2 regions of the Simplicispira piscis genome follow, and region 1 is predicted to be linked to the other one. Evidence: riboswitches for the same ligand, from Rfam matches in the RefSeq annotation. Region 1 holds a riboswitch; the other holds the start of a gene.
What was found. A riboswitch is a leader RNA that binds a small molecule or an ion and turns the genes downstream of it on or off. The one in region 1 is predicted to bind S-adenosylhomocysteine.

Region 1 (6,506 bases):
GCGCGGCTGCCAGCCCCAGCCCAGCCCGGCTTCGATCAGGCCCAGCGCGGCCAGGTGGTTGTCGGTGCGCCAGTGGTGGCGGGCAAAGACAAAGCGCGGGTCGGTCTGCGCCAAGTCGCGGCTGGCCACGACGATCTGGCGCGTGGTGGTCAGGTGTTCCTCGCGCAGCAAGGCGCGGGCGGGGGCCTCGCCCCGGGCCGTGGCGGCTGCGCGGGCATTCACCAGTACCGGGTGATTGGGGGCCATGACAGCCACCAGGGTTTCGGTGCCCACCTCCTGAAAACCTTCGCGCCCATCGATGCTGGGCCGCTCGAACACCAGCGCCAGCTGCGCGCGGCCCGAGTGCAATAGCGCCAGCGCATCGCCTTGCGGTGCGGTCAGTACCTCCACCTGCAGCAGCGGGTATTCGTGGGCCAGGGCCGCCAGCGGCCCCGTCCAGCGGGCAGCCAGCAGCTCGGGGGCAATGGCCAGCGTCAGGCGTTCCTCCAGCCCCTGGGTGAGCGCCAGGGCCTGCGCATTGAGCTGCAGCAGCTGCCCCGCCAGCAAGCGGGCCTGGGGCTCGAGGGCGCGAGCCGCTGCGGTGGGGCGTGGCTCGCGTCCGTGGCGGTCAAACAACGCCATGTCCAACTCTGCCTCCAGGTGGCCCATGGCCATGCTCACGGCCGAGGGCACCCGGCCCAGGGCCCGCGCGGCGGCGGAGAAGGAGCCGTGGTCGAGTACGGCCAGAAAGAGCTGTACGCTGTCGGAGGAAAAGGCCATCTATCAATAAAACTGAAATAAGCTGACTTTAATTATCAGCCTAGAGCCGATAAATTCGATGCCATGTCATCTTCGCCTCTCATCCCCGGCCTGCACGGCGTGCGCCGCCGCGTGGTCTACGTCAGTATTTACGAATTGATCGCCATTGCCGTCGCCACTTTCGGGCTCGCGCAGTTTTCCAGCCAGGGTGTGGGACATGCCGGGGTGATGGCTGTGGCCTCGTCGGCCATCGCCGTGGCCTGGAACCTGGTCTTCAATGCCCTTTTTGAGCGCTGGGAAGCCCGTCAGGTGGTGCGCGGTCGCAGCCTGCGCCGCCGCTTGGCGCATGCGGTGGGCTTCGAGGGCGGACTGGTGTTTACGCTGGTGCCGCTGTTTGCCTGGTGGTTCGACATCAGCCTGTGGCAGGCGCTGGTGATGGACCTGGGGCTGGTGGTGTTTTTCCTGTGCTACACCTTTGTCTTTAATTGGGGTTTTGACCAGGTTTTTGGCTTGCCCGCCTCCGCGGCATAAGCTTGTGTACTCCTGGGCATTTGCGCCGCCCTAAAATCGATCCATTCCAAGGAGCGTTGCAGCAGTCCCGCGCGGACTGTCAGGCTTGGAATGCCAGGCCCCCGCAACGACGCTCACCTGTTCCGGGCTATCAGAAATACAGGTGAGTTCCCATGTCTGAAATTTCCGTCCCTCCCATGCGGCTGTCGGGCCTGGAGCCCGTCTCCATTGGCGCTGGCACGTTGTTCGTCAACGTCGGCGAGCGCACCAACGTCACCGGCTCCAAGGCCTTTGCCCGCATGATTTTGAACGGCCAGTTCGAGGACGCGCTGGCCGTGGCACGCCAGCAGGTCGAAAACGGCGCGCAGATCATCGACATCAACATGGACGAGGCCATGCTCGACAGCAAGGCGGCCATGGTGCGTTTTTTGAACCTGATTGCGTCCGAGCCCGACATTGCGCGCCTGCCCATCATGGTCGACAGCTCCAAGTGGGAGGTGATCGAGGCGGGGCTGCGCTGCATCCAGGGCAAGCCCATCGTCAACTCGATCAGCATGAAAGAAGGCGTGGAGGCCTTCAAGCACCATGCAAAATTAGTGCGCCGCTACGGCGCCGCTGCCGTGGTGATGGCGTTTGACGAACAAGGACAGGCAGACACCTTCGCGCGCAAGATCCAGATCTGTGAACGTGCCTACCGCATCCTGGTGGACGAGGTGGGCTTTCCGCCCGAAGACATCATCTTCGACCCCAACATCTTTGCCGTGGCCACCGGCATCGAGGAGCATTCCAACTACGCGGTTGAGTTCATCGAAGCGACACGCTGGATCAAGGCCCACCTGCCCGGCGCCAAGGTGTCTGGCGGTGTGTCGAACGTATCGTTCAGCTTCCGCGGCAACGACCCGGTGCGTGAGGCGATCCACACCGTGTTCCTGTACCACGCCATCCAGGCCGGCATGGACATGGGCATCGTCAATGCCGGCATGGTGGGTGTGTACGACGACCTCGACCCGGTGCTGCGCGAGCGTGTGGAAGACGTCATCCTCAACCGCCGTCCTGACGCGGCGGAAAGGCTGCTCGAAGTGGCCGAAACCGCCAAGAGCGGAGCCAAGGACGAGAGCAAAAAACTCGAATGGCGCGGTACACCCGAATCGCCCAAGACCGTGGGCGAGCGCTTGTCGCACGCGCTGGTGCACGGCTTCACCGACTTCATCGTCGAGGACACCGAAGAGGCATACCAGGAAATTCTGGCCCAGGGCGGACGCCCGCTGCACGTCATTGAAGGCCCGCTGATGGACGGCATGAGCATCGTCGGCGACCTGTTTGGCCAGGGCAAGATGTTCCTGCCCCAGGTGGTGAAAAGCGCGCGCGTGATGAAGCTCGCCGTGGCGCATCTCATCCCCTACATCGAAGAAGAAAAACGCCAGGACGAGCTGGCTGGGCGCGACGTGCGCACCAAGGGAAAAATCGTCATTGCCACCGTCAAAGGCGACGTGCACGACATCGGCAAGAACATCGTCACCGTGGTCTTGCAGTGCAATAACTTTGAAGTCATCAACATGGGCGTGATGGTGCCTTGCCACGAGATTTTGGCGCGCGCCAAGGCCGAGGGCGCCGACATCGTCGGCCTGTCGGGCCTGATCACGCCCAGCCTCGAAGAGATGCAGTACGTCGCCGCCGAGATGCACAAGGACGACCACTTCCGCGTGAAGAAAATACCGTTGCTCATCGGTGGTGCCACCTGCAGTCGCGTGCACACCGCCGTCAAGATCGCGCCGCACTACGACGGCCCCGTGGTGTACGTGCCCGATGCGTCGCGCAGCGTGGGTGTGGCGCAAAGCCTGCTGGGCGATGGGGCAGAAGCGTTTCTGAAAGAAGTGAGCGCGGACTATGACAAGGTGCGCCAGCAGCACGCCAACAAGAAACAGACGCCCCTATGGACGCTGGCGCAGGCGCGTGCCAACCGCACCGCCATCGACTGGACCACTTTCACGCCCACACCACCGCGTGCGCTGGGCCGGCGCGTGTTCAAGAATTTCGATCTGAACGAACTGGTGCCCTATATGGACTGGGGCCCGTTCTTCCAGACCTGGGACCTGGCTGGCCCCTATCCCGCGATCTTGAAGGACGAGGTCGTGGGTGAGGAGGCAACGCGCGTGTTCGCCGACGGCCAGGCGATGCTGAAAAAAATGATTGACGGGCGCTGGCTGCAGGCCAGTGGCGTCATGGCGCTGTACCCCGCCAACAGCGTGGGCGACGATATCGAGTTCTATACCGACGAGACCCGCAGCGAAGTACTGACCACCTGGTACGGCCTGCGCCAGCAAACTGAAAAACATGCGGTAGAGGGTGTGATGCGCCCCAGCCGCTGCCTGGCCGATTTTGTGGCCCCCAAGGACAGCGGCATTGCCGACTACGCCGGTCTGTTTGCGGTGACGGCGGGCCTGGGCGTCGAGAAGAAAGAGAAGTTCTTTCTGGACGACCTGGATGATTATTCCGCCATCATGTTCAAAAGCCTGGCCGACCGCCTGGCCGAGGCGTTTGCCGAGTGCCTGCACCAGCGCGTGCGCACCGACCTGTGGGGCTATGCGCACGATGAGAAGCTGTCGAACGACGCACTGATCGCTGAAAAGTACCAGGGCATCCGCCCCGCGCCCGGCTACCCCGCCTGCCCGGACCACAGCGCCAAGCGCGAGCTGTTCCGCGTGCTGCAGTGCGGAGAGGTGGGCATGGAGCTGACCGACAGCATGGCCATGGCCCCAGCCGCCAGCGTCAGCGGGTTTTATATTGGCCACCCGGACAGCACGTACTTCAGCGTGGGCAAGATTGGCGAAGACCAGCTGAAAGACATGGCGCAGCGCCGCGGCATGGATGAGGCTGAGCTGCGGCGCCTGCTGGCACCCATCCTGTAGGCGCAGCGCACAAAAATCCGGCGGATCGCTGGGTTTTGTGCGCCCTTCTCAATCTGGTGTCTCCGTATTGACGGGGTCCCCCCGGGGCGCCAGACTCGTGCGAACTCTTCCCTTCGCGCATGACAGCCACCAACAACACGCCCCTCGACGCGCAGCAGCTCCTGCGCTTGCTGTGCAGGGCGGCCTTGCTGCCAGATGGCGATTTTCCAGCCGGGCTGGCGCGCGAACTGGCCGCCCTGCAGGGGGTGGCGGAGGCCCGCTTCACCACCGATCTGCCTGTACCCGATGCCGCGCAGGACGCCCGGTGGCTGTGTTTGCCGCTGGTGGCCGGGAGCGGCGATGGCAGCGACCATGGCGTCCTGTGTCTGCGCGCCCTTGATCCGGCGCTGTGGCTGACCCATGCAGAGGCGCTGGGGCACTTTGCAACAGCGCTGGCGCATCTGCTGGAGGAGCGCCGTTTGCGTGCGTTCACACAGCAAGTCCAGGCGCGGTCGCTGGCACTCCAGCACAGTGAAAAATGGTTCCGCGAACTCTTTGATAACTCGCCTGACCCCTGTTGGCTGATCGAGAACGGCATTTTTACCCACTGCAACTGTGCAGCGATCCACATGCTGGGTTACACGCGGCGCGAAGACATCCTGCAGCATCCCTCGCGGCTCTCCCCGGAGCGCCAGCCCGATGGAAGACTTTCGTTTGAGAAGGCCCAAGAGCTGATGCAACGTGCTCTGCAAGAGGGCGTGGTCCGTTTCGAGTGGGAGCACTGCCGCGCCAACGGCTCTTTCCTCTCGGTCGAAGTCACGCTCGCGCGGCTCGAGCTGCAGGGCCATGCAGTGCTCTACTGCGTCTGGCGTGACATCACGGACCGCAAGCAGGCCCAGGAAGAGGCCTACCAGCTGGCCTACTTCGACCCGCTGACGGGATTGCCCAACCGCCGCCTGCTGCTGGACCGGTTGCAGCAGGGCATGGCCGCCAGTTCGCGCAGCGGCAAGCACCGGGCCGTGCTCTACCTCGATCTGGACCATTTCAAGAACCTCAACGACACACGTGGCCACGAGATGGGCGACCGCCTGCTGGTCGAGGTGGCGGGACGGTTGCGCGCCTGCGTGCGCGAGGGCGACACCGTGGCACGCCAGGGCGGCGACGAATTCGTGCTGCTCATCCAGCAGCTGGGAGAGAACCTGGAGACCGCGGTGTCCCAGGCGGGTGCAGTGGCAGAAAAAATCGTCACCTGCCTGGCCCAGCCTTGCAATCTGGGCGGTGCGGCCTACCAGGGAACGACCAGCGTGGGTATTGCCCTGTTTGTTGGGCAGACGGTGCCCGCCGACGAGCTGCTGCAGCGCGCTGACCAGGCCATGTACCAGGCCAAGGCTGCGGGGCGCAACGCCGTGCGGTTTTTTGAGCCAGCCATCCAGGAGCGGATCAATGCCCGCGCCGCCATGGAGAACGAGCTGCGCCACGCCGTGGAGCGCAATGAACTGGTGCTGCACTACCAACCGCAGGTGGACCCACAGGGCCGCTGCACCGGCGTGGAAGCCTTGGTGCGCTGGAACAGCCCCCTGCGGGGCCTGGTGTCTCCCCTCGACTTCATCGGGCTGGCCGAGGAAACAGGGTTGATTCTCCCCATCGGGCACTGGGTGCTGGCCCAGGCCTGCCGCACATTGCAGGCCTGGCAGGCCGATCCGCTGACCGCACACCTGGGCATCGCCGTCAACGTCAGCGCACGCCAGTTGCGCGAGGGCGATTTTGTCCAGCAGGTCCGGGCGCTGCTGTACAGCTATGCCATCGGGCCAGGGCGGCTCAAGCTGGAGATTACGGAAAGCATGCTGGTGCACGACATTGAGCAGACCATTGCCACCATGCGCGCGCTCAGGGACCTGGGGGTCAGCTTCGCGCTCGATGATTTCGGTACGGGTTATTCGTCGCTGTACTACGTCAAACGCCTGCCGCTCGACCAGATCAAGATCGACCAGTCTTTCGTGCGCGACATTCTGGTGGACCCGAACGATGCCGCCATCTGTCGTGCCGTGGTGGCCCTGGGCCGCAGCCTGGGACTGGTCACCATGGCCGAAGGGGTGGAGACGCCCGAGCAATGGGCCTTTTTGGCCGATGAGCGCTGCGATGGTGCGCAAGGCTATCTCTATGCCCGCCCCCTGCCTGTGGGGGAGCTGCTGGCGTGGCTGCGCCTGCGCAGTGCGGTGGCCGTCTAAACATCCGCTGGCGTGTGCGCGCCGCTGCCCTGCGCGCTGGCGGCCATCTCCAGCTGCATCATCACCATGTTGACCAGGGTGCTGACCGTCGGCCGCCCGGTTTCAATCACAAAGTGCGCGGTTTCACGGTACAGGCCGTCGC
Region 2 (23,640 bases), 450 kb from region 1:
TGCTTGGATTGCATGTCGCGGAAGTTCGTGGCCGTAATACCGCCGGGATAACCCGAATGACGGTAGTACACCTTGTCGATCGACTTGGTGCCGGTGACCTTGATTTTTGCGGCGTTGATGATGACGATGAAATCACCGGTATCAACGTGAGGCGTGTAAATGGCTTTGTGTTTGCCGCGCAGACGGAGGGCAACTTCGCTGGCTACCCGGCCGAGCACCTTATCGGTGGCGTCAATCACAAACCACTCGTGCACGACCTCAGCGGGTTTGGCGCTGAATGTAGACATGAGTTTTCTCTTTCGAGGGCTTGACCGGCCTAAAAAGGGGCCGGTGTCCTTGGCGCTCTTTTCCACGGTCGGCGTTTCTCTGAGCGGAAACCTCTTAGGTGGTACTTGCAAACACGGCCCAAGGACCGCACTCACACTTCGCCGCGGAGCACGCAAGCGCTGCGAAGCCTGTCATTATACAAAGACCGCGCGCTTATGCCAAGTGACTTTCAAAAGCAGTCACGCGAGGCGGGCGCGCAGCGCACGCACAGCGCTTTCTGGCGTTGTCAGAACCGGCAATCCCAGCGCATCGCGCACGGCAGGCGCAGCACGGGCCATGCTGAACTGCGCCAGCGCAATCACCGAGCATCCAGCTGCAGCCAGTTCCCGCGCCACGGCCACGACCGCCCGGTCATGCGCCGCCAGATCACCCTGGTGGAGGGACTCCAGAGCGGCCGCTGCCAGCGCACACCGCAGGTCAAGCTGCGCCGGAAACTCGGGCGGCATGCTGACGAGTGTCGGTGCGAACGACGCGACCAGCCCGACCCGCCCGCCCAGGTCCACAGCCTCCTGCACCATGGCTTCGTTGGGTTTCAGGACAGGAATGCCTGCATGCCTGCGTGCAACACCCTCAATGCACGGCCCAAAGGCTGAACAGGTGAACAAAATCGCCTGCGCGCCCGTACCCACGGCATAGTCTGCGAGCACCTCAAAGCGGCGATGCATCGCCGCATCCAGTCCTTGGCCGCGTTGGGCAAGGTCGCTTGAGAGACTGTCGTCGAGCAGGTTCATACGCTGTGCTTCAGGCCACGCTTGCGCCATCTCGTCATTGATGGGCGCCACCGAATGCGCCAGCGCATGGATGAGGGCAATCCGCGTCATGCCGCGCCCCTTGCCAGCTTGTGGTCCCGCAGCAAAAGTCGACGACGCTGAACAGCAATCACGAGTAACAGCAAGGCCAGCGCGGGCAGAAACATCCACTCTTTGTCAGGCCGATCGGCGGGTACTTCGACAGAGACGATGCGATAACCCTGCTCAATACCCAGCTTTTCTCCCACACTGCGGAACTTCACATTGGTGATGAGCAGTTCGCTGCCCTGGGCGATGGCGCTCACGCCGGTACTGCCCAGGCGCTCGCGCACCGTGCCCGGCGCGCCAAGTGGCAGCAGCACGCCTTTGCGAACATCCTTACCGTCCGTGTTAGTGCCTTCAATCCAGACGCGTTTACTCGCACCAGCAGGCGCTTCTTCAATCATCTGGCCCATCTGCGCCGCAGGCACCTCCTGGAACGGCGGATACACCATGTCCCACCAGAAGCCCGGCCGAAACAGTGTGAACGTAATCAGCAACAGGGCGATGGTCTCCCACCAACGGCTGCGCACCAGGAAGTAGCCCTGCGTGGCGGCAGCAAACACCAGCATCGCCATGACTGCGCTGATCACCGTGAGAGCAAAGTGAACCGGCCCGGTGATGCCGATCATCAGCAATTGGGTATTGAAGATGAACAGGAACGGCAAGATGGCCGTGCGCATGCTGTAGAGGAACGCGGTGATGCCTGTTTTGATTGGGTCGGTGCGCGCAATCGCCGCTGCCGCAAAAGAGGCAAGCCCCACCGGCGGCGTCACATCAGCCATCAACCCGAAATAGAAGACAAACAAATGCACAGCGATCAGCGGAACGATGAGACCGCTTTGCGCCCCCAGCTCAACGACCACCGGAGCCATCAGGGTCGACACTACGATGTAGTTGGCTGTCGTGGGCAAGCCCATGCCCAGAATGAGGCTGATGATGGCTACCAGGAAGAGCATCAGCATCAGGTTGCCACCGGAGAGCAATTCGACGATTTCCGTCATCACCAGGCCAATACCGGTGAGCGAGACCGTGCCCACGATGATGCCGGCCGCTGCCGTCGCCACACCGATGCCGATCATGTTGCGCGCGCCTGCAGCCAGACCTTCGATCAGATCCCTGGCACCCAGCTTGACGGCCGCGCCGAGCGCACCTGTTCCACGGAAATAGGCCAGGATCGGCTTTTGCGTGAGCATCACGAAGATGATGAACATGGTGGCCCAGAACGCCGAAAGGCCAGGCGACATCTGCTCAACCATCAAACACCAGATGAGCACCACCACGGCCAACAGGTAGTGCAGGCCAGACTTCACGGTCGGCGCCGTTTCCGGCAACTCAAAGACCGGTGCATTCGGGTCATCAAGCGGCAATTCTGGCTGACGCGAGCCAAACCACAGCAGCCCGACATAGGTGGCGAGCAGGGCTGCGCCAATGATCCAGATGGCTGCGCTCCCCGCGACATCCTTCACCCAACCGACACCCCAATACACCACCCCACACAGCACGAAGAACCCCGACACGGTGAGCCCCAGCGAGAGCAGACGAGCCCCCCCTGAAGCCGTACTACGCCGTGGCAGACCCACCATGTTGGCTTTGAGTGCCTCGATGTGCACGATGTACAGCAGCGCAATATAAGAAATGATGGCCGGCAGAAAAGCATGCTTCATCACCTCGACGTAAGGAATACCCACGTACTCCACCATCAGGAAGGCCGCAGCCCCCATCACCGGCGGCATCAACTGACCGTTGACCGAGCTGGACACCTCCACCGCACCTGCCTGATCGGGCCGATAGCCCACGCGCTTCATGAGCGGAATAGTGAAGGTACCCGTAGTGACCACATTGGCAATCGACGAGCCCGAAATGATGCCAGTCGCAGCAGACGACAGCACTGCAGCCTTGGCCGGACCGCCGCGCATATGGCCCAGCAGGGCAAATGCAGATTTGATGAAGTAGTTGCCGGCACCTGCCTTATCAAGCAGCGAGCCGAACAGCACAAACAGGAAAATGAAACCACTGGAGACACCCAGTGCGACGCCGAACACACCCTCGGTGGTCAACCACTGGTGGCTCATGGCGCGGTTCAGCGAAAAGCCCCGGTGGGCAATCATGTCGGGCATGTAGCGCCCGCCAAAGGTGTATATCAAGAACACCAGCGCCACGACCACCATCGGCAGACCGAGCACGCGGCGCGTGGCTTCGAGCAACAGCGCCATGCCGACCACGGCGGTATAAATGTCCATCTGGGTCGGGTTGCCGGGCCGGGTGGCAATGTCGCGATAAAACAAAAATAGATAAGAGGCGCAAAAAGCCGCCACCACCCCCAACACCCAATCGGTGAGCGGCACCCGCTCGCGCGGTGATCGCTTGAAGGCCGGGTACGACAGATAAGCCAGAAACACGGCAAAAGCAAGGTGAATGGCGCGGCTTTCCGTGTCGTTGAAAACCAGGACACCGAAAGTAAACGGGAGCGGCGACGCGATCCACAGCTGGAACAGCGACCAGGCGAGCGCGACACAAAGGAGAAAAAACCCGACCGCTGGGCCAGGCGAGCGCCCCCCAAAGTCGTTGTCGACGACGAGTTGCTGCACGTCAACAGCCGGTGGAGCAGAAGTTTCTTTGGCGGGGGTCATGCGTATCCTCGCAGTGCATGGTTGAAACAAAAAAGCCCTGACAGATCAGAGCTTTTTCGCGGCGAATGCCGGCGTTTCTGAAACCGGGCGAATTACATCCAGCCTTTTTCCTTGTAGTACTTCACAGCACCGGGGTGCAGCGGAGCACTCAGACCGTTTTTGATCATTTCCTTGGGATCAAGGTGCGCGAGAGCCGGATGCAGCTTCTTGAAGTCATCGAAATTATCGAAGACGACCTTCACGAGTTCATACACGACGTTGTCGGGCACTTTGCTCGACGTGACAAGCGTAGCGAGCACGCCATACGTCGGGGTCGGCTTCGGATTGCCCGCATACACTGCGGGGATCTCAACCTTGGCGTAATAGGGTGCAGTTGCCACCAGCTTGTCCACGGCCGGGCCCGTCACCGGCACCAGTTGAGCGCCACAGGTCGTAGTCGGATCCTGGATGTTGGCCGAGGGGTGGCCGACGCCATAGAGGAATGCATCGATCTTGTTGTCACACAGCGCCGCGCCGTGTTCGTCGGCCTTGAGCTCTGACGCCAAAGCAAAGTCAGAGTTCTTCCATCCCAGCGCCGCAATCAACTCCTCGGCCGCAGCACGAGTGCCCGAGCCTGGATTGCCAATATTGAAACGCTTGCCTTTCAAATCTTCAATCGACTTGATGTTGGCTTCCTTGCGTGCCAGGATCGTGATCGGTTCGGGGTGCAATGAGAACACCGAGCGCAGTTCCTTGTAGGGACCGTCTTTTTCGAATTGTTTAAGGCCTTTGTCAGCGTTGTATTGCACGTCAGACTGCGCGACACCGAAGTCGAGTTCGCCAGCACGGATGGTATTCACGTTGAATACAGAGCCGCCCGTCGATTCAACAGAGCAACGGATGCCGTGTTTGGACCGATCCTTGTTCATCAGGCGACAGATGGCCCCACCCGCAGCGTAATAGACGCCCGTGACGCCGCCAGTGCCGATGGTCACGAACTTCGGTTGAGCGATGGCCCCGGGCGCCATCATTGAAGCAGCAAGGCCCACGGAAGCGGCCAACATACTCAAGGAAAATTTCATCTTCATCTTTGGTCTCTCCTTCAAAAAAAACGGGGCCGACACCATCAAGGCAGCGATGCGAAAATGGACTCGGCGAGCAGGCCCACTATCTGTGCCAGCTCCGCGTCACTGGCCACAAAAGGTGGCGCCAACAAGATGTGATCACCATCGCATCCATTGACCGTTCCGCCCATGGGGTAAACCATCAAGCCATGCGACATCGCCTGTCTCTTCACCTGCGCGTGCAAACGCAGGGCCGGCTCAAACGGCGTTTTTGATTTCCGGTCACGCACGAGTTCAACGCCCCAAAAAAACCCACGTCCACGGATGTCGCCTACGTTCGGATGCGTGCCCAGCGCCTGGCGCAACAGGCCACCGAAATGGGCGCCCGCACTGGCCACGCGCTGCACCAGGCCATCGCGCTCGATAATGGTTTGCACCGCCAGCGCAGCCGCGCACGCCACCGGGTGGCCCAGATAGGTGTGGCCGTGCTGGAAAAATCCACTACCCTGCCCGATGGCGTCGACGATGCGGTGCTGTGCCAGCACCGCACCAATCGGCTGATAACCACCGCCCAGGCCTTTGGCGATGGCTTCTATGTCCGGCACCACACCTTCCTTAGTGCAGGCATGCAGGCTGCCGGTACGACCCATCCCACACATGACCTCATCAAGAATCAGCAACACGCCGTGGCGGTCACACACCTCACGCACGGCATGAAAATAGCCCGGCACCGGCACAAGCACACCCGCTGTGGCGCCGCCCACGGTTTCAGCCACAAACGCAATCACGCTTTTGGGCCCAAGGCGCACGATGGTTTCGTCTAGCTCACGCGCCAGGCGCAAGCCGTATTGCTCAGGGGTTTCATGGTCCCGTTGTTCCCGATAGGGATAGCAGGGCGACACATGGGTCGCCTCCACCAGCAACGGCGCGAACGGCGCTCTGCGCCATGCATTGCCCCCCACAGCCAACACGCCCAGTGTGTTGCCGTGGTAGCTTTGCCGACGGGCAATGAAATGGCGCCGCTCCGGCTCACCGGTTTCGACGAAATACTGGCGCGCCAGCTTCATAGCGGCCTCCATGGCCTCCGAGCCGCCGCTGACAAAATACGCATGGCTCATACCCGGAGGCGCCGTACGCACCAGTTGATCGGCCAGCGTTTCCGCCACTTCGGTGGTAAAAAAACTCGTATGCGCGTACGCCAATTGGTCAATCTGGCGGTGCATGGCCTCCAGAACTTCCGGGTGTCCATGGCCCAGGCACGACACCGCAGCACCGCCACAAGCATCCAGGTAACGACGCCCCTGTGAATCCACCAAGTACACACCCTCGCCCGACACCGCACGCGGTGGAGTGGTATGCAGATGGCGGTGAAAAACGTGGGTGGAAGCAGCTGGCGAGGGCATGGTAGGCATGCCGACAAGTTTAGGACGTTGCTCGCCCACGACGTATGCCAATTGATCTTCATTCCATAACGAAAGCTCATACCACCCATAAGATCCGGGCATGGATTTCGCTCCGATCGGCATTCGACACGGCGTCGCCCGCGCCCTAGCATGGGCCGATGATTCAAGGAAATTCCCCGCGTTCCGTTGTCGTCCTCGGCGCTGGCATTGTCGGCTTGGCCACTGCATGGGAACTTGCGCACCAGGGCTATGAGGTCACTGTGGTGGACCGAGCAACCAGTGGCGCCGGAGCCAGTCGCGCCAATGGCGCGCAACTAAGTTACTCGTATGTGCAGCCACTGGCCGACGCTTCCATCTGGAGGCAGCTTCCCAAACTGCTGCTCACCAGCGATTCACCACTCAAACTGCGCATCCAGGCCGATCCAGCGCAGTGGGCTTGGGGCTTGCAGTTTTTGGCTGCCTGTCGCGACGATGTGTCGCGTCGCACCACAGAGGCTTTGCTGGCACTGGCGGCGAGCAGCCGTGCCGGTTTCAACGCCATGATGGCGCAAACAGGCCTGGCCTGCGACTTCTCAGCCACCGGCAAACTGGTGCTTTACGCTGATGCGGCCTCGTTTGCCAGCGCACAGCGCCAGATGCTGCTGCAGCGCGCACTCGGCAGTGTGCAGGAGGCTGTGACAGCGGAGCAATGCGTCACCATCGAACCCGCCCTGCAATCCCAGGCGCCGCGCATTGCAGGGGCCATCCATACCCCCAGCGAATGCGCAGCCGACTGCTTCAAGGTGTGTGAAGGGCTAGAAACTGCCCTGCGTGCACGCGGCGTGCGTTTCCTGATGGCCACCGAGGTCACCCGTTTGGTGACCAACGGCGGCCGTGTGTGCGCGGCACAAAGCTCGGTCGGCGCGATTGAAGCCGATGCGTTCGTACTGGCCATGGCAACAGGATCTGTGCGCTTGGCCCGTGACCTGGGCATTCGACTGCCGGTATATCCACTCAAGGGCTACAGCGTCACAGTGCAAGCGGCAGCCGAACGCGCTGCCGCACCGCAGGTCAACGTGACAGATGCTGCGCGCAAAATTGTGTTTGCCCGTCTAGGCGATCGTTTGCGCATTGCAGGCATGGCGGAGCTGGTGGGCAACGACACCCACATCCCGGACGCACGTATCACGGCGCTGCTGGCGGCAGGGCGTGAGATTTTTCCGTATGCCAGCGACTACGGAGCCCTGGACCGCTGGGCCGGATTGCGGCCGGCAACGCCCACAGGTCTGCCCATCGTCGGCACACTGTGCCGCGCACCCGCCAACCTGTTGTTCAACACCGGCCATGGTGCACTGGGTTTTACCCTGGCCTTTGGTACGGCTCAGGCCTTGCTCGCACCCCTGCGCGCTGCGGATCGCTGATTGCTACCTGGTGAAGCGCCTGCTGGAATGGCACGTACGCCAGGCATGTGCGTCAGCGCCTGGCGCATACAGTCGGTAAAGGCGCGCACGAGCTGTGAGTGCGGCCGCGCAGAAGGCCGCAAAGCATGCACAAAGGTCTGCACTGCCGGCTCAAACGCCAGCACCTCGACGCGGTTGCCATCGGCCGATTGGGCGGTACAAGCCTCCACGATGGCTACCCCCACTCCGTGGTGGGCCAGCGCAAGGGCAACATGGTAAGTTTGCACCACCATCACCGGGTGCAGCTCAGGATCAGTGTCCCCCAGCGCATGGGCCAACATCCGCCCCATGGGGTCGCGCGCATCCAGGCCGATCACCGGCAGACCGACAAGATCGCGCACCCCCAGCACACCAGCCACGCTTTGAGCCGGTGACAGCAGACCCTTGGGCACCACGCACACAAGGGTCTGACTGGCCAGGCATTCTTCCGTCAGCGCGGGATGAGACGGTGCACCGAAGAGGAAACCGACATCCGCCTCCTGCAACACCAGGGCATCCACGATTTGCGGCGAATGCAAGGCCGCATGGTGAATGACCACCGAAGGATGCTGCGCCCGAAAACGCTGAACCGCAGCGGGGAATACCTCGTAACTCAAAGCCAGAACAGTCTGCACGCGCAACTCCTTGACACTGTCTGCGGTGCGCAGGCCTTGCGCCAATCGACGGACTTCGCCGAGATCGGTGAACAGCCTATCTACCAGCGGGAACAGGCTGCGCGCCTCAGCCGTGGCCACAAGCCGCCCCCCCACCCGTTCAAACAACGGGAAGCCCAATTGCAACTCGGCGTGCTTGAGAGTGCGGCTGACGGCCGGCTGGGTGATGTTGATCAGACGCGCAGCGCCGCTGACGCTGCCAGTGACCATGACTGCGTTGAAAACTTCAATATGGCGCAGACGCATCGACAGCAGGCGGCTCAATTGGCAAAGTTACTACGCTCCAGAGGTTCCATGGCCTTACGGAACTCAACACAGGCCGCGCGGCCTGCATTGCCCGGCTTGCGACACTCTTCACGCAGACACATGCTGCGGGTGAACACATTGGTGTTCTCGCACAGGGGTGCTGGCGGACGCGGTGCAGGCTTAGGTGCTGGCGGCTCCGGGGGAGGGGCGGGCGCGGGCTCGGGGGCTGGTGCAGGGCTGGACACCGGCGCGGGCTGCTCTTTGACGACTTTGGTTGTTCGGGTCGCTCGCGGCGGCGACTTGGAAACCGCGCGTGGATCGTCCGTGGCCACAAAGGCGGGGGACGGTTCCACAATGACCGCAGGCTCGCTGGCGGCCGCTTGTGCGGCTGTGGGATCAGAGGCCGGCTCAGCGACGTTCTGCTGCACCGCCAGGGGTGGCGATGCTTCTACCGGAGGTTTTAACTCGGTAATGATCGCTTCCACAGGTGCCGGGGCACGGCTGCGCCAGCCATAGGCTGCAGCCGCCGCCACGACGACAAAGACACCGGCCATGACCAGCCACGTCATGCCCAAGGGACGTGCTGCGGTTTTTTCGCGCGTGCGACCTGCCTCCTTGGCCGCCCGTGCGGCCGCCTTTTGCGAGGGGCTATGGGCATGCACTTTCTCCAGGCCTGGCTTTTGCCGTCCCGCCACACCGGCCGCGTGGATACCGTGCGCCGGGTCCGGATCCAGAAAACGGCTGTCGGCAATGTCTTCCATGGCCACCGTATCACCCGCATCCAGGAACACTGTATCGGCTGCGTCAGGGAGAAGGATGGCGTCCTGCACCGGGCTGCACACCTTGGCGGTATCCACCGGTACCGACAGTGGTGCAGCCACCGCTGCGGCAGGAGCCAGGGGCCCAGGAGAGGATGATTGCCGGAGTTTTTCTTTCATCTCCGAGGTCACATCCACCGTAGGCACCACATGGCCCGGGCCTGGCTGGTCGGTGGGTTCGACCCAGATGTCACCCAGATCGGAGCGAAAATCAAAATGTTCCACCCCTTCAGGTGGGGTCGTCATCTCCATGATCTGCAGGAAGGCATCGATGCTCTGCGGACGGTCCCGGGGATTGAGTGCCAGAGACTGGGAGATGGCTGCCACGAAGGCGGGCGAATATTCTTGCCCGAACTGGCGAAAAACTGTTTTGGCTACACGGGAGAACGGCACCATACGGTCTCGGATCGAACGCAGGGTGGAAGGCAGTGGCGTATCGTTGCACAGGCAACCGTGCACTACGGCGGCCAGTGAGTACAGATCACTCCAGGGCCCCTGGGCCAGATCGGCATCGCCATCAGCGTATTGCTCGATGGGCGCGTAGTTCACCTTCAGAACGGCGGTGTGTTTGTGGTCCCGGTCATTGATCGCATGGCGCGCAGCCCCCAGATCAAGCAGCACCGGGGGCCCGATATCCTGCAGAAAAAGGTTGTCAGGCGACACATCGCGGTGCAAAGTTTGCCCATCATGCAGTTCACGCAGCGCCCCCAGCACGCACCACAGCACCTTGCGCAGCCAGGCCTCGGGCGGCGGGGTGCGCATTTGCGCGCGCGCCTGCTTGAAGGTCATGCCGGTGTACAAGGGCATGACCATGTAAGCGGTGTTGTTGGCTTCCCAGAAGCGGAACACCTTGACGAGCGATGGATGATCGAACTGTGCCAGCAGGCGTGCCTCGCCCACAAAAGACTTCAAGCCGGCCATAAATGCCGACTGGTCGGCGGGCGAGCGCGCGAGCAGTGAGCCATCGTCCGTACGGGCGACCAGCGCCGCAGGCATGAACTCCTTGATAGCCACGGCCCGGTGCAGAGAGTGGTCGAACGCCCGGTACACCATGCCGAATCCTCCCACGCCCAGCAGCGCGAGGATCTCGAACTCGCCAAGGCGCGTGCCCACCGGCAGTGCATCAACATGGAGCGCCCCTGGAGCGGGCGCAGAAGTGGAGCGAACATTCATGGCAGAAGGACAAGGGATGGATGGGCAACCCAGAAGATGATTAAGGCGCAATCATCGCCTCACAGAAACCCGCCCGACGCAACAAAACGCATCTTGGCTGCAAAAAAACGTCAGTGACAGCGAAATAGTGCCGATTGTGCCCACCCTTGAGCCTCACACACACAGGGTCATCCCACCCTCAAGATTCGGAGCAAACAGCAAACACCAGCCGCATGGTTACCATTGGAGCATGTTCAGTTACCGCCACGCCTTCCATGCAGGCAACCACGCCGATGTGCTCAAGCACACAATGCTGATTGCCGCCCTGCAATACCTGACCGAGAAGGATGCCGCCTTGACCGTGCTGGACACCCATGCCGGCGCAGGCCTGTACCGACTGGACGGTGACTACGCACGCACCAGTGGCGAGGCCAGAGAGGGCATCCTGCGCCTCACCGCCGCCGACACTCCGGGCGAAGCCTTGGCGCCGATGCTGCAAAACTATGTGGACCTGGTGCGCACATTCAACCAGGGCAGCAGCACCAAAGTCTATCCGGGCTCACCCTTCATCATCCAGCGCCTGCTGCGCGCGCACGACAAGCTCAAGCTGTTTGAACTGCATCCCACCGACTTGCGTGCTCTGGCAGGCAATGTGGCCCAGCTTGACGCGGGGCGCCAGGTGGCCGTGCTGCACGAGGATGGTTTCGAGGGGGTCAAGAAATTTTTACCTCCACCGGCCCGCCGCGCTTTGCTGCTGTGCGATCCCAGCTATGAAATAAAGAGCGACTACAGCAAGGTGCTGGACATGGTGCAAGACGGACTCAAGCGCTTTGCCACAGGCACCTATGCGGTCTGGTACCCCATCATTCCGCGCCCCGAAGCCCACGACCTGCCCCGCAGACTCAAGACCATGGCGCAGAAGGCAGGCAAGAGCTGGCTGCACGCCACGCTCACGGTGAAATCCAGCAAAATCACCGAGAACGCTCAGGGCGAAACGCAGCGCCCGGGCTTACCCGCCAGCGGCATGTTCCTCATCAACCCGCCCCACACCCTGAAAGCGGGTCTGCAACAGGCGCTACCGCAGTTGGTGGAACGGCTGGGGCAGGATCGCAACGCGACCCACACGCTCGAATCAGGCAGCTGATCCGCCCCACAGGCAAGGGCGGGCCTGTCGATCAGCGCTTGCAACGAGCGAGGAAGGCGTCCTCGAAACGGCTGAGCTCATTGCGCTCTCCCGCAGAGAGGTCCGTGCGCGCGCGTTTGGTCGCAATGATGCGACGCGATTCGGCACACTGCTCCGCGAAACGCTGCTCCTGCTCACGCTGGCTCTGGCCGACCAATTGGGCCGTTTTTTCTTCCTCGCGGCGCTGCTTTTTCACCTCTCGCCGTTCATCCGACAGCTGTGAATAAGCCTCCTGCTCCTGCTCACGACAGTCGCGCTTGTATTCGCGCCGCATGCCTTCCACCACATCAGGTTTGATGCCACGCGAATAAGCGGAACGGATGCCGCTGTCCAGCGAACGGCAGCGCGCACTCATGTACTGGTAGTGTTCCGGCTCTTCGGTGGGCACCCGCACCGCGGTGGAGTAGCTATTGCTGCTGCGACCATAGGACGACGGCGCCGACCCGGACACCGCAGCCGTCGTGCGTGCGTTCGGCGGACAGGGGCGGGACAGAACGAAAGTATTTCCGCTGTCATCCCGGCAGTGGTAGCGCGTTTGAGCGGTGACATCAGACGCTGCCAGGCCACCACCAGCGGCCAGCAGCAAAGCAATTACAGATCTCATCGGAGCACGGCAAAAATCAAAACCGGCATGTTACCGGAGCAGACCAAGGCGGCGGCTGATTTCCAGGGTGGCCGCGCTCTGGTTCATGGTGTAAAAATGCAGCGCCGGTGCGCCTTCAGCGCGCAGGCGCTCACACAGGGCCGTGACCACGTCCAGCCCGAACGCACGGATCGAGGCCACATCGTCGCCAAAACCCTGCAGACGCAGACGCACCCAACGTGGGATCTCGGCACCGCAGGCGTCCGAAAACCGCATGAGTTGCGTGGAGCTGGTGATCGGCATGATGCCGGGCACCACGGGCACATCGGCGCCCAGGCGCCGCGCCTCGTCCACAAAGCGCAGGTAGGCATCGCCGCTGTAAAAATACTGGGTAATAGCGGCATCGGCACCCGCCTGCACCTTGGCGGCATAGGCCTTGAGGTCGGCCTCGGGCGAGCGGGCCTGCGGATGTATCTCGGGGTAGGCGGCCACTTCGATGTGGAAGTCGCGCCCCGTTTCTGCCCGGATGAAGGCCACCAGGTCGCTGGCGTAGTGGAACTCTCCACCCATGCCATAGCCGCTGGGCAAATCACCGCGCAGCGCCACCAGGCGCCGCACACCCATGGCTTTGAGTGTCGCCAGCTGTTCCCGCACCGAGGCGCGCGTGGCACCAATGCAAGAGAAATGCGAAGCTGCGTCGACGCCCTCCTGCAAAATGGCCTGCACCGTGTCAAAAGTGCCCTGCTGGGTGGAGCCACCCGCGCCGTAGGTGACGGAGCAGAACTGGGGCTGCAGCGCATAAAGCTGCTGGCGCACGGTGCGCAGCTTGTCGGCGCCTTCGGGTGTCTTGGGGGGGAAAAACTCCACGCTCACCGGCAGGCCGGGGCGTGCTGCATTGGTGGCGGTCATGCGGCCTTCCTTGCAAAAACAAAAAATTCTCGGTTGCCGTCGCCGCCCGCAATCGGGCTATCAAACCAGTCCTGTACGGCAAGACCCACATCGGCACAGCAGGCGCGCAGGCGCTGCTCCACCACCGTATACAGCGCGGCATCCCGCACGATCCCCCCTTTGCCCACTTGGCCCGGCTGCAGTTCAAACTGTGGTTTGACCAGCATCAGCACATGGCCGTCCGGGGCCAGCAGCGGCACCAGCGCAGGCAGTACCAGCGTGAGCGAGATAAAGGACAGGTCACCCGTAATCAGTTCAAACAACGGCGTAATGCCGTGGCCTGCCAAGGCAGCTTGGCGGCGGGAAGCCTCTGCCGCCACAGGGCTTTCCTGCGGGGCTTGGCCACGGGCCAGCGCGACCTCGACATCCTCGTCACGCACATCATCGCTGTCGTCGTAGTCCGACACCTCGCCATCGCCCGACATCCAGCGATAGGGGTTATCGGGCGGTGTGTCGTCTTCTTTTTCCGCTGGCGCCACCGTATCGGATCCTGCTGCCTCCCAGGCCTCTTGCAGTGAGGCCGGTGTCAGCGCCCGCGCATTAAGCCCTTCGAGGCACACCACGCGCGGGTCCTGGCGCAGTTGCGCATGCAACTGGCCATGGCCCACATCGACGCCCACCACCCGGTGTGCACCGTGCTCCAGCAGGCAATGCGTAAACCCCCCGGTGGACTGGCCCACATCCAGGCACTGAAAATCCTGCACCGCCAGCCCGACGTGCCGCAGTGCGGCTTCGAGCTTGAGCCCGCCACGCGAGACAAACCGCGCCTCGGCCTCGGCCTCCTGCAGCAGGCACACCTCGGCTCCGGCCGGAATCTCGTCGCCATTTTTGACCACGCGGTTCCAGGGTGCGGACGCAGCCAGGCGCCACTGCACCCCGCTGGCGATCAGGCGCTGGGCCTGCGAGCGGGTACTGGCCAGCCCGCTCTCCACCAAAAAGACATCAGCACGCATAATATTTTGAGAAAAATTCGACTCAACCGCTTGCACAGCAAGCGGTTGCAGCTATTACATCAATAGCAAATCAATAACGGTAAGTATCGGGCTTGTAGGGGCCTTGCTTGGGCACGCCGATATAAGCAGCCTGCTCGTCGCTCAACTCGCTCAGCATGGCGCCCACTTTCTTCAGGTGCAGGCGTGCCACCTTTTCATCCAGATGCTTGGGCAGCACGTAGACCTTGCCGCTTTCGTAGAAGTCGTTGTGCGTGAACAGCTCGATCTGAGCGATGGTCTGGTTGGCAAAGCTCGACGACATCACGAAGCTCGGATGGCCTGTGCCGCAGCCCAGGTTCACCAGGCGGCCCTTGGCCAGCAGGATGATGCGTTTGCCATCGGGGAAGATGACGTGATCGACCTGGGGCTTGACCTCTTCCCATTCGCATTTTTCTTCGAGCTTTGCAACCTGGATTTCGTTGTCGAAGTGGCCAATGTTGCAGACGATAGCCTGGTCCTTCATGGCGGTCATGTGCTCGAAGGTGATCACATCGCGGTTGCCGGTGGTGGTCACAAAAATGTCGGCCTTGTCGGCGGCGTATTCCATGGTCACGACCTTGTAGCCTTCCATCGCGGCCTGCAGCGCGTTGATGGGGTCAATCTCGGTCACCCAGACCTGGGCCGACAGCGCACGCAGCGCCTGGGCGCTGCCCTTGCCCACGTCGCCGTAACCCGCAACGCAGGCCACTTTGCCCGCAATCATCACATCGGTAGCGCGCTTGATGCCGTCCACCAGCGACTCGCGGCAGCCGTACAGGTTGTCAAACTTGCTCTTGGTGACCGAATCGTTCACGTTGATGGCGCGGAACATCAGGCTGCCCTTGGCGGACATTTCCTTGAGGCGGTGCACGCCGGTGGTGGTTTCTTCGGTGACGCCGATGATCTCCGCACTCTTGCGGCTGTACCAGGTGGGGTCCACGGCCAGCTTGGCCTTGATGGAGGCAAACAGGCAGGTTTCTTCTTCGCTGGTAGGGTTGGCAATGAGGGATGCGTCTTTTTCAGCACGCTTGCCCAGGTGCATGAGCAGCGTGGCGTCGCCGCCGTCGTCCAGAATCAGGTTCGGGCCTTCGCCGGGCGTGCCTGCAGCGCCGAAGTCAAAAATACGGTGCGTGTAATCCCAGTAGTCGGCCAGCGACTCGCCCTTGATGGCGAACACCGGTGTGCCGCCCGCAGCAATGGCGGCGGCGGCATGGTCTTGCGTCGAGAAAATGTTGCACGAAGCCCAGCGCACCTGCGCGCCCAGCGCCTGCAGCGTCTCGATGAGCACGGCGGTCTGGATAGTCATGTGCAGGCTGCCGGTGATGCGCGCGCCCTTGAGCGACTGCTTGGCAGCGAATTCTTCGCGGATGGCCATCAGGCCGGGCATCTCGGTTTCGGCGATGCGGATTTCTTTGCGGCCCCAGGCGGCCAGGCCAATGTCGGTAATGGCGCAGTCGGTGAGGACGGGGGCGTTGACGCGTGCGTTCATGGTTTGCTCCAAAGCATGTTTGAAAAACCACTCGCCGGGGGAAGGTACAGGCTCACCACACGGAAAGTGGATGAGCGTCGTTGCGGGATGACTCCGAGCCTCACGTCCCGCATACACAATGGGGCCGCTGCAACGCTCCTCGGAGGAAGGGGCGATTATATCGGCACCGCAGGCGGCGCGCTGCCTCACCCCTTGGCGGCATCGGCCCTGCTGCGCAGGCGCAGCGCGAGCCACAGCGCGCCCGCCAGCAAGACCAGCGAAAAGACCACCAGCGCCGGCCACTGGCCATGCTCCCAGAACCAGCCCCCGGCCGACCCCAGCAGGCTCGACCCCAGGTAGTACGCCAGCAGGTACAGCGACGAGGCATGCCCCTTGGACTGCAGCGCCAGCCTCCCTACCCAACCGCTGGCCACGGCGTGCGCCACAAAGAACCCGAAGGTCAGCACCGCAATGCCCGCGATCACCCCCGCCAGGGGCGCCACCAGGGTCAGCAACACGCCCGCCGACATCAGCACCACACCGCCGACAAGCACCGGCGCACGGCCCAGACGGTCTGCCAGCGCGCCCGCTGTGGGCGAGGCCACCATGCCGAACAGGTAGACACTGAAGATCAGCCCGATCTGCGTCTGGCTCAGGCCATAGGGCGGCAGGGCAAGCCGGAAACCGGCGTAGTTGAACAGCGAGACAAACACCCCCATCAGCGCAAAGCCCGAGGCAAACAGCAGCGGCAGGCCCGGCGTTTGCAGATGGGCGCGCCAGGCGCCCAGGTGGTACCGCAAACCCAGGGCCCTGCGCACCGCCGGGGCGCCCGGCCTGTCGGCGCGCGGCAGCAGCAGCACAAAACCGACCGCAGCCACCAGGCCCAGCACCCCCATGGTGGCCAGGGCCACGCGCCAACCAAAGTGGTCTGCCAGCGCGCTCATGCCAATGCGCCCCGCCATGCCGCCAAAGGCCGTGCCACCGATATACAAGCCCATGGAAAACCCCAGCCCGCGCGGGTGGATGTGGTTTGACAGGTATGCCATCGCGACGGCAGGCACGCCGCCCAGCAACAGACCTTCCAGCGCCCGCGCCGCCAGCAGCGCGCCCCAGGTGGGCGCCACGGCGGCCAGAATGTTGCACAGGGCCGCCAGCGCCATCGATACGAACATCAGGCGGCGCTGGTCGCGCCCCTCGGACAGCGCCCCCGCGACAAAGATCGCCACCGCCAGGCAGCCCGTGGCCACCGAAAGCGCCAGCGAACTGCCCGCCGCGCCCAGGCCGAAATGCGCGGCCAGCTCTGGCAGCACCGGCTGCACGCAGTACAGCAGTGAGAAAGTGGCAAAACCTGCCAGAAAAAGCGCCAGGCTGATGCGCCGGTAAGCCGGCGTGCCCGCCTGCACCCAGGTCGATGCAGGAGAGGCAACAGAGTCGGAATGCATAACCGCCACTGTGACATGTTTGGGGCACAAACACAGCAAAGGCCTGCCTGGTCTGCGACGGCGGAAGGCCCGATGGTCCCTCTTTCCGGCCCCACCCGTAAAATCCCGCCTTTCACCACCCCCCCGCCCCCACAGGGTGCGGGGGTGCCAACGCTTTCCCCTGTTGCTGGATTACCCCTTGTCCTACGCCTCTGAGACCCGGCGCCGCCGCACCTTTGCCATCATTTCCCACCCCGACGCTGGTAAAACCACGCTGACGGAAAAGCTGCTGCTGTTCTCGGGCGCCATCCAGATCGCGGGCGCCGTCAAGGGCCGCAAGGCCAGCCGCCACGCCACGTCCGACTGGATGGAGATCGAGAAGCAGCGCGGCATTTCGGTCGCGTCCAGCGTGATGCAGATGGCCTACCGCGACCACGTGGTCAACCTGCTCGACACCCCCGGCCACAAGGACTTCTCGGAAGACACCTACCGCGTACTGACCGCCGTCGATTCGGCCTTGATGGTGATTGACGCCGCGAACGGCGTGGAAGCACAGACGCGCCGCCTGATCGAGGTCTGCCGCCAGCGCGACACGCCCATCATCACCTTCGTCAACAAGATGGACCGCGAAGTGCGCGACCCGCTGGACATCCTCGACGAGGTGGAGCGCGAGCTGGGCATGCCCTGCTGCCCCATCACCTGGCCGGTGGGCCAGGGCAAGAGCTTTGGCGGCATCATCAACCTGCGCACGCAGACCATGACGGTGTTCACCCCCGGCAGCGACCGCGGGCCGAAAGACTTTGAAGTGGTGCCGCTGGCCGAGGCCGAGCGGCTGCGCAAACGCTTTGGCAAATCGTTTGACGACGCACTGGAGAGCATGGAACTGGCCGTGGGCGCCTCGGCCGCCTGGAACCATGCAGATTTCCTGGCAGGCAAGCTCACGCCCGTGTTTTTCGGCTCCGGTGTGAACAACTTCGGTGTGATGGAGGTGCTCGACGCCGTGGTCGACATGTCGCCCCCGCCCGGTCCGCGCATCAGCACGCTGCAGGTCAACAAGCAGCCGGTGGTCAAAACCATCCAGCCCGAGGACGAGGGCTTTTCCGGCGTGGTGTTCAAGGTGCAGGCCAACATGGATGCCAACCACCGCGACCGCATCGCCTTCGTGCGCGTGGCCTCGGGCAAATACACGCCGGGCATGAAGCTCAAGGTGCAGCGCACCGGCAAAGAGCTGCGGCCCACCAGCGTGGTCACCTTCATGAGCCAGCGGCGCGAGGCGGTCGAGGAGGCCTACGCCGGCGACATCATTGGCTTTACCACGCACGGCGGCGTGCAGCTGGGCGACACCATCACCGACGGTGCCAACCTGCAATTTACCGGCCTGCCCTTCTTCGCGCCCGAACTGTTCATGACCGTGGTGCTCAAGAACCCGCTGCGCACCAAGCAGCTGCAGCAAGGCCTGGCCCAGCTGGGCGAAGAAGGCGCGATCCAGGTCTTCAAACCCGACACCGGGGGCAACATGCTGCTGGGCGCCGTGGGCCAGTTGCAGTTCGAGGTGGTGCAGCACCGTCTGAAAGCCGAATACGACGCTGATATCCGCCTGGAAGGCTGCCAGTACACGGGCGCGCGCTGGATCACCGCCGACACCCCCGCCGAGTTGCGCGAGTTTGAAAACGCCTACCCGCTGCGCATGGCGCACGACGCGGCCGAGACGCTGGCGTATTTGTGCACATCGCCCTACGACGTGCGGCTGGCGCAAGAGCGCTTCCCCAAGATCCACTTTCACCCGCTGCGCGAGCATGCGGGCCTGGCCCTGGGCCATGCCAGCTGACATGGCGCCTTTGGCGACCTGGTCCGTGCCCCGCGGCGCGGGCCTGGTGGGCGTGTTGACCGACATCGATGACACCCTCACCACCGAAGGCGCCATCACACCCGATGCACTGCAAGCCCTGGGTGCGCTGAAGGCGGCGGGCCTGCATGTCGTCCCCATCACCGGGCGCCCGGTCGGCTGGAGTGCGCCCTTTGCCGCCACCTGGCCGGTCGATGCCATCGTGGCGGAAAACGGTGCGGCGGCCCTGCTGAATACGACAGAAAATTTAGATCAAAATGGCTTGCAGCGCTTATCTGGCAAGCGCGAAAAGCTATCAAAAATATACCAACAGGATGCCGCCACCCGCGCCGCCAACTTCCGCGCCATGCAGCAGGTGCTGGCGCAGATCGAGGCCGAGGTGCCGGGTGCACGCCGGGCCACCGATTCCCCAGGGCGCGAGACCGACATCGCCATCGACCACAGCGAGTTCAGCCACCTGCCGCAAGAGGCCATCGACCATGCGGTGCGCATCATGCGTGCGGCAGGCATGACGGCCACGGTCAGCAGCATCCACATCAACGGTTGGTTTGGCGCGCACAACAAGTGGGAAGGTGCGCGCTGGATCGTGCAGCAACTCTTCGGGCGCACGCTGGAGAGTGAAATCGACCGTTGGGTCTATGTGGGCGACTCGACCAACGACCAGATCATGTTCCAGCACTTTACGCACAGCGTAGGCGTAGCGAACATTGCACGCTTTGTACCCCAGCTTGTTCATCTGCCGCGCCATGTGACAGCGGGCGAACGCGGCGCCGGGTTCGCCGAGCTGGCGCGCCACCTGCTCGCCGCACGCGCAGGCTGACCCGAAACGATTGCACCGCTTCAACCCGGCGCGGGCGCCAGCACCACGCGGTTGCGCCCCGCCTGTTTGCCGGCATACAGGGCGACATCGGCCCGGGCCATGAGCGCATCCAGCGACTCACTGTCCTGCAGCTGCGCCACACCCGCCGTGGTGCTAATGCGCAGGCTCTGGGTACCGATTTCAATATCCATACCGGCCAGGGTGTTGATAAAACGCTCCATGACCACGCCCGCCTGCCGCACAGAAGCGCCAGGCAACAGCACCGCGAACTCCTCGCCCCCCACCCGCGCCACCATGTCCACGCCGCGAAAACTGTGGGAGCACAATTGGCCCACACCGCGCAGTACGGCGTCCCCAGCGGCGTGGCCGTAACGGTCGTTCACCTGCTTGAAATGGTCCAGGTCAAACATGACCAGCGAAAGCGCTTCACCGGTGCGCTGCGCACGTGCCGCCTCGATCGGAAAGCGCTCCGCCAAGGCGCGCCGATTGGGCAGCCCGGTCAGCAAGTCGGTGGCGGCCTGGCGTTCGAGTTCGACCTGCAGGGCCACACGGCGCGCTACTTCGCCCTGCAGTTCGCGGTTGGCATCCTGCAGTTGCTGGCGCAGCGAGAACTCCTGTCTTTCGGTTTTTTGCTGGCGCAGCGCAGCCACATAGCCCATGACCGCAGGCATCGTGACCAGCAAAACGGTGGCCGCCTTGGTGGCTGCATCTGCAGGGCTGGTCCACCAGTAGCTCACGGTGGTCCCGACAGCCCCAAACAACGCGACGGGTATGGTCAGCTTCACCCGTGAAGGGATGAAAAGAAACATGGTGAGCTGCACCACCATGATGACGCCGGTATTGATCGCACGCACGTCCGGCCGCACGGCGTAAAACAGAAAAAAGAAGGGATAGGCCAGCAGGCCCAGCCACATCAGGATATGGTTGTGAAGAGCCAGTGTCGGCACACGCCCCAGCGCGTGCATATATCCCAGCAGCAGCACAGCCATGCCCGCTCGATAGCCCATCAGAACCCAGAACCACGGCACGGGACCCATCGCGAGATAGTCGGGCACGGCAAACAGCAAAAGCAGGATCGCCCAGACCAACAGGCTGGTGCGCTGTTGCGACACCACCTGCTGCAACGTGCTCTCGCGAAAGGATTGCTCTAGCGCGGCGTCAACAAACTCACCCCGTAGCGGCCAGATACGGTCAGGAGGCATTGCGGGCGACAGGGGCGTGGTCGGCATGGTGGTTCTATCCTAGATGAACGACAGGCGCCGTACTGCCAACATCAAGCCTTGTAGGTGGAGAGCAGGATGCTGGTCTCCGTGTTGGCGATACCTGGCGTGAGACGGATGCGGCCCAGGGCGCTGTCGAACGCCTCCAGGCTCTGGGCGCGCACCTCGGCCACGATGTCCCATCGGCCGTTGGTGGTGTGCAGCGTGCCCACCATGGGCTCGCCGCGCAGCGCACGAATCACCTCGGGTGCGGCATTGCCTTCCACGGCGATGCTCATCCAGGCGCGAATGCGGTGCGGCTCCGAGTTGGGCCGCAGGCGCACGGTGTAGCCCACGATCACCCCGCCCTCCTCCATCTTGCGCAGGCGGTTTTGCACCGTGCCACGCGAGACGCGCAGTTTTTGCGCCAACGTGGCCACAGGCGTACGGGCATCGGCACGCAGAATGCTGAGGATTTCGCGATCGGTGTCGTCCAGTTTGGTCATAGTGTTTTTCATGGCTGGCAATGCGCTAATTTTCAGCGCATTTTGGTCAGTTTTGGGGCTTTTTGTTAGCAATAGCCTTGCGCAAAATCAGCTTGCACCGCCCTTCTGCACTCCACTTCCCCCCCGCCCGCAAAAATGCCCTCCATATCCCTCCAGTCCCCCGCCGCCGTGGTGATGGTGCGCCCGCAGCGCTTCCATCCCAACCCCGAAACTGCCGCCGACAACGCCTTCCAGGCGCGCACCAGCGGTCAGCCGCCCGACGCAACGGCCCGCAGCGCCCACGCCGAGGTCAGCGCAGCCGCCGCCCGGCTGGAGGCCGCCGGGGTGCGCGTGCACCTGTTCGACGACGATGGCGCGCAGGACACGCCCGACAGCGTGTTTCCGAACAACTGGTTCTCCACCCACGCCGGGGGCCATGTGGCGCTCTACCCCATGTTTGCACCCAACCGTCGGCGCGAGCGGCGCAGCGACATCATCGAGATGCTCAAACGCGAGTACCGCGTGCAGGACGTCATCGACTATTCGGGTTTGGAACACGACAACATGTTTCTCGAAGGCACGGGTGCCATGGTGCTGGACCACATAGCCCGCATCGCCTACACGGCGCAGTCGAACCGCGCCAACCCGGTCGCGCTGGAACGCTTTTGCACGCATTTCAACTTTGAACCCATGGTCTTCGCCACCGCAGACGCGCAAGGCCAGCCCTGCTACCACACCAACGTGATGCTTTGCGTGGGCACCGACTTTGCGCTCGGGGGCTTTGGCCTGATTGCCGACCCACGGCGGCGCGAGGCCGTGCGCGCACGCCTGCGCGAAAGCGGGCGTGTGCTCATCGAACTGGACGCCCGGCAGATTGGCGAATTTGCCGGCAACGCGCTCGAACTCACCGGCCGGGACGGGCAGCGCCTGCTGGCTTTGTCCGAACGTGCTTGCGCCAGTCTGAGCACCGCACAAAAAGCCGTCATCGAACGCAGCGCCACGCTGCTGCCGCTGCGCGTGCCCACCATTGAGCTGGCTGGTGGCTCGGTGCGCTGCATGCTGGCGGGTATTCACCTGGCGCGGCGGCCTTCTGTGCCAGCGCAAGCCATGGCGGGGCGGGATCACGTGCTGGCATGCGCGGTGTAACGCTGCTTTGGGACTTGTGTTTTGTGCTGCCGACGGAGGCCGGGATGTGCGCCCGGCGGCGCGTTAGGGCCGAGCGGGCGTCAACCCCCTTCTGGCTGCGCCGAGGAGCGCAGGGGATGGCGGATCAGGGATCGCGATTGTTTGAGCGCCGCAGGCGCGAGTTCGAGCGAGACCCCGCCAGCACCGAGCACCGCTGCCTGCGACCCCGGCCTCCGCCTTCAGCACAAGCGGCGCGGCCCAAGGCACAGAGCGCACAAAAACCCAACAAAAAACCCATCTAACGCCCGTGGAACAAGCGCAACAAGCTATAAATTAAATAGCAATCAACCCTTGTCAGACACCCACACCGCCGACGCCCCCTCACGCCGCGCCACCCACCAGGCCACCTGCGCCAGCCAGCCCACCGCCACCAGCGCTGCCGCGCCCACCAGCCACTGGCCCAGGCGGGCCTGGTCGTCCAGCAGGTAGGCGTTGCACAGGCGCAGAGGGCTGTCGATGTACAGCTGCCCGACCACTGCGGTCATGGGCAGCATGTTGCCCAGAAAAAACCCCTGGACCACCAGCCCTGCAGCGCGCCACGACAGCCGCAACGCCGCACCAGCCACCACCAGCGCTGCGCACTTGGCCGCCTCGATGGGCGCAGACACCAACGCCAGGTCGAGCACACGCGGCACCATCAGCACGGCCAGAACGGTGCCGGTGGCAACCAAGCCGCTGATGCCGTGCGCATTCCAGCGAGCCACGCGGGCGCGTACGGCGGGCGGCAGGCCTGCCGCCAGCAATACACCCGCCAACATCCACCACGGAAACTGCAGCGCCATGTGCCGCCACATGCTGGCCGTGAGCCACTGGCGCACCGCAGGCACAAGCAACAACGCCATCCATGCAAGCGCCACCAGCACCTGGCGCCGGGGTGTGCGCCCGATGGCCACCGAAGCGCGCAGGTGGTACCGGTTCACAGCCGCCCCCCTTTTGCCAGGTGGCGCGCAGAGTCCAGCGCCAACTGCTGCTCGGCCAGGTCAAACACCCGCACCATGCGGCCCTGCGCGTCCAGCACCAGAAAGGCCG

Region 2: linked by a shared signal. The riboswitch ahead of ahcY (adenosylhomocysteinase) and the one ahead of metH (methionine synthase) in region 1 are both predicted to bind S-adenosylhomocysteine.

The regions. Positions count from the first base shown of each region.
Region 1 is NZ_BAAGQN010000007.1:312-6,817, forward strand. Features, by position in the region: gene ACYVOC_RS03310 (LysR family transcriptional regulator) at 1-759, opposite strand, end outside; gene ACYVOC_RS03315 (PACE efflux transporter) at 823-1,269, shown strand; S-adenosyl-L-homocysteine riboswitch at 1,312-1,391, shown strand; gene metH (methionine synthase) at 1,422-4,157, shown strand; gene ACYVOC_RS03325 (putative bifunctional diguanylate cyclase/phosphodiesterase) at 4,277-6,364, shown strand; gene ACYVOC_RS03330 (shikimate kinase) at 6,361-6,506, opposite strand, start outside.
Region 2 is NZ_BAAGQN010000007.1:441,432-465,071, reverse strand. Features, by position in the region: gene rplM (50S ribosomal protein L13) at 1-287, opposite strand, end outside; gene ACYVOC_RS05485 (arylsulfatase) at 507-1,148, opposite strand; gene ACYVOC_RS05480 (TRAP transporter permease) at 1,145-3,748, opposite strand; gene ACYVOC_RS05475 (TAXI family TRAP transporter solute-binding subunit) at 3,841-4,815, opposite strand; gene ACYVOC_RS05470 (aspartate aminotransferase family protein) at 4,854-6,194, opposite strand; gene ACYVOC_RS05465 (D-amino acid dehydrogenase) at 6,353-7,594, shown strand; gene ACYVOC_RS05460 (LysR substrate-binding domain-containing protein) at 7,555-8,550, opposite strand; gene ACYVOC_RS05455 (serine/threonine protein kinase) at 8,547-10,523, opposite strand; gene ACYVOC_RS05450 (23S rRNA (adenine(2030)-N(6))-methyltransferase RlmJ) at 10,753-11,646, shown strand; gene ACYVOC_RS05445 (hypothetical protein) at 11,678-12,271, opposite strand; gene metF (methylenetetrahydrofolate reductase [NAD(P)H]) at 12,320-13,177, opposite strand; gene ACYVOC_RS05435 (TlyA family RNA methyltransferase) at 13,174-14,169, opposite strand; gene ahcY (adenosylhomocysteinase) at 14,240-15,676, opposite strand; S-adenosyl-L-homocysteine riboswitch at 15,742-15,823, opposite strand; gene ACYVOC_RS05425 (MFS transporter) at 15,862-17,097, opposite strand; gene ACYVOC_RS05420 (peptide chain release factor 3) at 17,276-18,904, shown strand; gene ACYVOC_RS05415 (HAD-IIB family hydrolase) at 18,906-19,742, shown strand; gene ACYVOC_RS05410 (GGDEF domain-containing protein) at 19,763-20,971, opposite strand; gene ACYVOC_RS05405 (Lrp/AsnC family transcriptional regulator) at 21,016-21,447, opposite strand; gene ctlX (citrulline utilization hydrolase CtlX) at 21,583-22,572, shown strand; gene ACYVOC_RS05395 (hypothetical protein) at 22,896-23,531, opposite strand; gene ACYVOC_RS05390 (SCO family protein) at 23,528-23,640, opposite strand, start outside.